Regions from separate parts of the Paracoccus sp. SSK6 genome, predicted to be linked through region 1. Evidence: riboswitches for the same ligand, from Rfam matches in the RefSeq annotation. Region 1 holds a riboswitch; the other holds the start of a gene.
The links. Region 1 has a riboswitch for thiamine pyrophosphate ahead of AAIL68_RS03490 (thiamine ABC transporter substrate binding subunit). Riboswitches for the same ligand answer to the same signal wherever they lie in the genome.
Positions count from the first base shown of each region.

Region 2: linked by a shared signal. The riboswitch ahead of AAIL68_RS13640 (YkoF family thiamine/hydroxymethylpyrimidine-binding protein) and the one ahead of AAIL68_RS03490 (thiamine ABC transporter substrate binding subunit) in region 1 are both predicted to bind thiamine pyrophosphate.

Region 1 is NZ_JBDPNJ010000003.1:70,819-74,191, forward strand. Features, by position in the region: gene mutS (DNA mismatch repair protein MutS) at 1-1,750, opposite strand, end outside; TPP riboswitch at 1,799-1,896, shown strand; gene AAIL68_RS03490 (thiamine ABC transporter substrate binding subunit) at 1,928-2,908, shown strand; gene AAIL68_RS03495 (thiamine/thiamine pyrophosphate ABC transporter permease ThiP) at 2,884-3,373, shown strand, end outside.
Region 2 is NZ_JBDPNJ010000024.1:30,242-33,614, reverse strand. Features, by position in the region: gene AAIL68_RS13650 (tripartite tricarboxylate transporter TctB family protein) at 1-160, opposite strand, end outside; gene AAIL68_RS13645 (LysR substrate-binding domain-containing protein) at 413-1,351, shown strand; TPP riboswitch at 1,502-1,608, shown strand; gene AAIL68_RS13640 (YkoF family thiamine/hydroxymethylpyrimidine-binding protein) at 1,599-2,210, shown strand; gene AAIL68_RS13635 (ABC transporter permease subunit) at 2,361-2,981, shown strand; gene AAIL68_RS13630 (ABC transporter ATP-binding protein) at 2,974-3,373, shown strand, end outside.

The sequences.
Region 1 (3,373 bases):
CGACCAGCGGGCGGGTCCAGCCCTCGCCCGTGGCGATGTCGGCGAAGGCGGCGGCCAGGTCGATCTCGGCCAAGGCGCGCGCCGCCTGGCCGATGGCTGCGGCCCGGTCCAGCACCGCCGCGCGCAGGCGGTCGAAGATGCCGCGCTCGATCTCCAGCGCGCGGTCGCGGGCGTTGAGGATGCGCGTCTCAAGCTCCGACAGATCGACGGTGGTGAAGCGGACCTGGTTGGCGGTGGTCTGGCGGTGGATAAAGGTCGCGTTCAGCGGCGGGGCCATCATGCGTTCGGCATGGGTGGCCGTCGTCTCGATGAAATAACCCAGCACGTTGTTGTGCTTGATCTTGAGGCTGCCCACCCCCGCCAGCGCGGCATAGTCCGCCTGCATCCCGGCGATGACGCCCCGGCCCTCGTCCCGCAGGCGGCGGGTCTGGTCCAGATCCTCGTCATGGCCGCTGGCGACAAAGCCGCCGTCGCGGGCCAGCAGCGGGGGTTCGGCCACAAGCGCGTCATCCAGCAGCCGGATCAAGGCGTCATGGCCGGTCAGGTCACGCGCGGCCTCGGCCAGCACCGGCGCGGCATCGCTCGGCAACCGCGCCGCGATGGCCGCGCCCTGCGCCAGCCCCGCCCGGATCGCGGCCAGATCGCGCGGTCCGCCCCGGTCCAGCGCCAGCCGCGACAGTGCCCGGTCCATGTCGGGCACGCGCGCCAAGGCCGTTCGCAGGTCGCCCATCAGGCGCGGGTCATCGACCAGCATCGCCACCGCATCCTGCCGCGCATGGATCAGCGCCAGATCGCGGCTCGGCGCGCTGATGCGCCGTTCCAGCAGCCGCGCGCCCGCGGCCGTCACCGTCCGGTCGATGGCCGCCAGAAGCGAGCCCTCGCGTCCGCCCGACAGGGCCTGCGTCAGTTCCAGGTTGCGCCGGGTCGCCGCGTCGATCTGCATCGCCCCCCCCGCGCGTTCGCGCACCGGCGGGCGCAGCAGCGGCAGCTTTCCCTTCTGGGTCAGGTCCAGGTAATCGACGATGGCGCCCATGGCCGACAGTTCGGCGCGGGTGAACGACCCAAAGCCGTCCAGCGTCTCCACGCCATAAAGCGCACAAAGCCGCCGCTGCCCCGCCGCGCTGTCGAAGGCGGATGCGTGCAGGTCGGTCAGCGCCGCCCCGGCATCCGCCGCCAGATCGTCCAGCCCCGATCCGTCGGCCGCCAGCAACTCGCGGGGCGCAAGCCGCGCCAGTTCCGGGGCCAGCCGGGCATGGGCGCAGTCCATCACCTGAAAGGCGCCGGTGGAGATGTCCACCCAGGCCAGCGCGCAATCCTCGCGAACCTGGGCGAAGGCCGCCAGATAGTTGTGCCGCCGCGCCTCCAGCAGCGATTCCTCGGTCAGGGTGCCGGGGGTGACAAGGCGCACCACGTCGCGCGCGACGACCGACTTGGACCCACGCTTCTTCGCCTCGGCCGGATCCTCCATCTGCTCGGCAATGGCCACGCGGAACCCCTTGCGGATCAGCGTCAGCAGATAGCTTTCCGCCGCATGGACCGGCACGCCGCACATCGGGATCGGCTCGCCCGCATGGGTGCCGCGTTTCGTCAGCGCGATGTCCAGGGCGCTCGCGGCGGCCACCGCGTCGTCGAAGAACATCTCGTAGAAATCGCCCATCCGATAGAACAGCAGCGCGCCGGGATTGGCGTCCCGGATCGCCAGGTATTGCGCCATCATCGGGGTGGGCTGATCGGTGGTATCCTTCGTCATGGCCGCTGTTCTAGCCGCTTGCGCCCGCCTGCGAAATCCCTACATTCAAGGCCTACCTCGGGGGGCCTTCCTGGCTGAGACGCGCAAGCGGACCCGTTGAACCTGATCCGGCTAACACCGGCGGAGGGAAGGTGACGCTGTCCTTTCTTTCGTAACCCTTGTGGAAAGGAGACAGCGATGAAACTGCCCCTGATGCTTGCCCTGCTGGCCGCGACCCCGGCATTCGCGCAGGACAAGCCCGTCCTGACCGTCTATGCGGGCGAATCCATCACCAGCGAATGGGGCCCCGGCCCGAAGATCGAGGAAGGGTTCGAGGCCATCTGCGCCTGCGACCTGCGCTTCGTCACCGGGGACGAGTTGTCGCGCATCCTGATGGAGGGCGAGAAGACCGAGGCCGACATCGTCTTCGGCCTGAACACCGACGTGACGGCCCGCGCCCGCGCATCCGGCCTTTTCGCACCGCATGGGCAGGACACGACCGGCCTGTCGCTGCCCATCGAATGGACGGACGACATCTTCCTGCCCTACAACTGGGGCGAGACGGCCTTTGTCTATGACGAGACCCGGCTGGAAAACCCGCCCGCCAGTTTCGCCGAACTGCTGGACGCATCCGACGACCTGAAGATCGTCATCCAGGATCCGCGGTCTTCCGTGTCGGGTCTGGCGCTGCTGCTCTGGGTGAAGTCGGTCTATGGCGATGACGCGCCGGACGCCTGGGCCAGGCTTGCGCCGAAGGTGCTGACCGTGACCAAGGGCTGGTCCGAAAGCTACGGCATGTTCACGGAGGGAGAGGCCGACATGGTGCTCTCCTACACCACCTCGCCCGCCTATCACATCGAGGCCGAGGGCGACACGGCCAAGAAGGCTGCGATCTTCCCCGAGGGCCATTACTTCATGGCCGAGGTCGCGGCACAGGTCCGCACCACCGACCAGCCGGAACTGGCACAGCAATTCATGGACTGGATCCTGACGCCCGAGTTCCAGAAGGTGATCCCGCTGGCCAACTGGTCCCTGCCCGCCAAGCTGCCCGAAGCCGAGTGGCCGCAGGTGATGCGCGATCTGCCGCGCCCCGAAAAGACCCTGTTCTATTCCGAAGACGAGGCCGAGGCGCTGCGTCAGCCCGCGCTGGACGAATGGCTGCGGGCATTCTCCGGCTGACGCGGGCCGAGGCCGGGGGCGCGGTCGCCGCCCTTGGCCTTGCCGCGCTGATCCTTGGCACGCTGGCCGCCGTCATGGGACAGGCGCAGGGACTGTCGGGGCTTGGCGCCTGGGACTGGCGCGCGGTGTGGTTCACGCTTTGGCAAGCGGCGCTGTCCGCCACGCTGTCGGCATTGCTGGCGGTGCCGGTCGCGCGTGCCTTGGCGCGGAGGCGCTTTCCGGGGCGGGCGGCCCTGGTGACGCTGCTTGGCGCGCCCTTCATCCTGCCGGTGATCGTGGCGATCATGGGGCTTGTCTCGATCTTCGGCCGCAACGGCGCGGTCAATGACGGGCTGCGTGCCCTGGGCCTGCCCGAGATCACCATCTATGGCTGGCAGGGCGTGATCCTGGCGCATGTGTTCTTCAACCTGCCCTTGTCGGTGCGACTGATCCTGCAGGGCTGGCAAGCGATCCCGGCGGAACGCT
Region 2 (3,373 bases), on a different contig from region 1:
CCGAGAAGATCAGGATGAACCCCGCCACCACGCGCGGCATGAACATCGATCCGAGCTGCGTCTCGACCCCGCCCCGGGCCAGCCCGTCGCGCGTCAGGATCAGGATGGCGGCGGCGATCAGGACCGAGCCCAGCACGACATCGGCGTAACGTCGGTTCATGGCTGCCTCCGCGGCCAGCCGGTGTGCTTGCCCCCACCAAGTCGGCTTTCTACCTGGCCGGGCATCCATCTCTTCGTGGTCATCGTCTTTCGGCGGAACAAAGCTGCCTCCCTGTCGCTGAGACGCCGGTCCCCTCCCGCGCCTGTCTTGTTGCCCGCAAGATAGGTCGCAAAACTCTATAAAGTCGAACTTGAAAATTATTCATAGCTAAAAGTTTTATTTATATAGTGGGTGCGGCCATTGGAGGTAGCGATGAACAGCAAGCAACTTGTCGTCTTTTGCGAGGTCATGCGGACCGGCTCATTTTCCGAGGCCTCACGGATTCTACATCGCACTCAGCCCGCGATCAGCGCGATGATCGCCAGTCTGGAAACGGAGTTGGGCTATAAGCTGTTCCTGCGGCACTCGGGACGGCTCGTGCCGGTGCCCGAGGCCTACTATCTGTTCGAGGAGGCAAACGAAATTCTGGAACGCCTTCGCAACGTCGAGCAGAATATGAGCCGCATCGGCAATCTCGAACAGGGAGAGTTGCGGATTCTTTGCATGCCTGGGCCCTCGGTGATCTTGGTCCCGCAGCTTGCGACGCACTTTCTCAAGCAGCGACAGGACGTACGCCTTACGCTTCTAACGCGCAGTTCCTTGCAGGTGCGGCATTTGGTGGCCACCCAGAAATTCGACCTCGGACTCGCCGATCTTAGCGGCCAAGCGGCGGAAGATTCGAACCTGCTCCGATTCGAGCCTGTGACTTACCAATGCCTTTGTGCGCTGCCGGAGGACGATCCGCTGGCGTCCTGCCCGGTCATCACGCCGCGGGACCTGAAGGAGCGTGACATCGCGGCATTGTTTTCCGCCCATCCCACCTACAGCCGCACCGCCGAAGCCTTCGCTTCACAAGATGTTCCGTTCCGTCCTCGATTCGAAATGCAATATTTTTATCCTCTGCTCTCCTTCGTCGAAGCCGGCCTGGCCTGTGCGATCATTGATCCACTGAGTGCGGAAAGCTATCGGCTGTCTCGCGGGGATGCCGGAAAGGTGACATTCCGTCCGTTCCAGCCAGTCGTCCCTTTCACCGCTGCCGTAGTTATGCCGCAGCACCGCCCCTTGTCCAAGCTTGCCAAAGCCTTTGCAGAGATCCTGAGCAATGATCTTGACGCCCATCAACGAAGGTACTCGGAACTGAGCTACGGCTGACACCCGGGGAGGTGTACCTGAAGAGGCTGCTGAGGGCGACCCTGCTGCGGCTGTGCCATAAAACTCGCTGAAGATGGAGCGATAGCGAAAGCATTGATCCTGGCGTCATCACGTCATTGACAGCGACCATGCCAGTTGCCATGGTCCGGCCCACATCAACGGGGGTGCTCCATCCAGGGGCTGAGATGCGCGAACTCGCGCGAACCCTTTCAGCTGATCCGGGTAATGCCGGCGGAGCGAGGCAAGCATGTTCATTGGCGCCCAAGTGTCGCTTTATCCCATGACGTCCGATTTCGTGAACGTCATCATGTCCAGCCTTAAGGCGCTCGATCCCTATCGCGACAAGTTGCGGATCGAGACGGATGACATCTCAACCCTGATGGTGGGGGCGCCGGAACCGCTGTTTGACGCCCTGCGTGACCTGTTCGCCTGCGCGGCACGCCAGCCGGATCATGTGACGATGCATGTCACCTTGTCCCGCGGCTGTCCCGGAGAGCCGGATGATCCGATCTGTCGTTGCGAGACGCTAACTCGCGCGCAAGGCTTGTCCCTGTCAGAACGTAAGGCCAAGGCGGAGGAGGCTGTTCGGGCCGCGCCGGCTCTGGGCATTGTCGTCGATGTGCAGTTTTCGCTCTATGTGCTGGGCCAGGACCGTCACATGGACGAGATCTATGGCTGCATCGACTTCCTCAAGAACTCTGGCACTTTCCTGCGCTCCAAGAATTTCTGTACCCGGCTGCGAGGCGATGCAGGAGCGGTCTTCGAGACGCTGTGTCAGGCCTTTCTGCGCTTTGGACCGGCCGAGGGGCACGTGACGATCGACATGACGGCCTCGGCGAACAGCCCAAGTACGCGCTGATCCCCCGGAGGCACGGTCATGCTGCCGCGTATTCTGCCGCCTCTGCTTCTGGCCGTCTGTCTTCTGGCGGGCTGGGAGATCTATTGCCGACTCGCAGATGTAGCGCCGCTGATCCTTCCGGCGCCCTCTGGTGTGCTGCAGGCCTTGGTCTTGAACCGGGCCGACATAGGCGCCCATGCGCTCTCCACGATAGCGGTGGCGGCCTTGGGCTTCTCGCTTTCGGTCGGCTTCGCCTTTCTCGTCTCGGTCATGTTGCATTTCCTGCCTTGGGCCAAAAAGGGTCTGATGCCATTGTTCGTGGCAAGCCAGACAATTCCCCTAATCGCGCTGGCGCCGCTGATGATCCTCTGGTTCGGCTTTGGCCTTCTGCCAAAGGTACTGCTGGTGATCCTGGTCACCTTCTTTCCCATGCTGCTGAGCCTGCTGTCCGGTTACCGGCAGACGCCTGCCGACTTCACGGATCTTCTTGCATCGATGGGCGCGGGACGGCTTTCCATTTTCCGCCGCGCGGTGCTGCCCTCGGCTCGGCCCAGCTTCTTCGCTGGGCTGCGGATCTCGGCCACCTATGCGATCGTGGCCACGATCTTTGCCGAATACGCCGGGGCGCGGCGCGGTTTGGGCATCTACATTCTTGCAGCCAAGAACAACTTTCGCGCCGATCTTCTGCTGGCGGCGGTAGTGGTGTCTGCGGCGCTGACGCTGGCCCTGTTGGGCGCCATCCGGCTTCTGGACCGCTTGACGGCCCGCGGCTCTAAGGCGCGCCATGCTTGATTTGCGCGGCCTGACCATCCGCACAGATGCGGCATTGCTGGTTGGCGATCTGTCGCTGTCTTTACCGATGACCGGGATCACCGCTCTGATCGGTCCCTCCGGCTGCGGTAAAAGCTCGGTCCTGAAATGGCTGGCGGGCATCCTGCCCAAGGACTTGGATGCCGCAGGACAATTGATGCTGGATGGTCAGGCCATTGCCCGCCCCAGTCCCGCGATCAGCTACCAGCCCCAAAGCGACGGGCTGTTCCCATGGCTGACGGTGGCCCAGAATGCCGCTTTGGGCCTTCAGGTCAGAGGACTGTCTCGTGCCGAAGCGCTGAACCGCGTTGCACCGCTGTTTCGCAGCTTTGGCCTGAAGGGGACGGAAAGCCATTTTCCCGATCAGCTTTCCG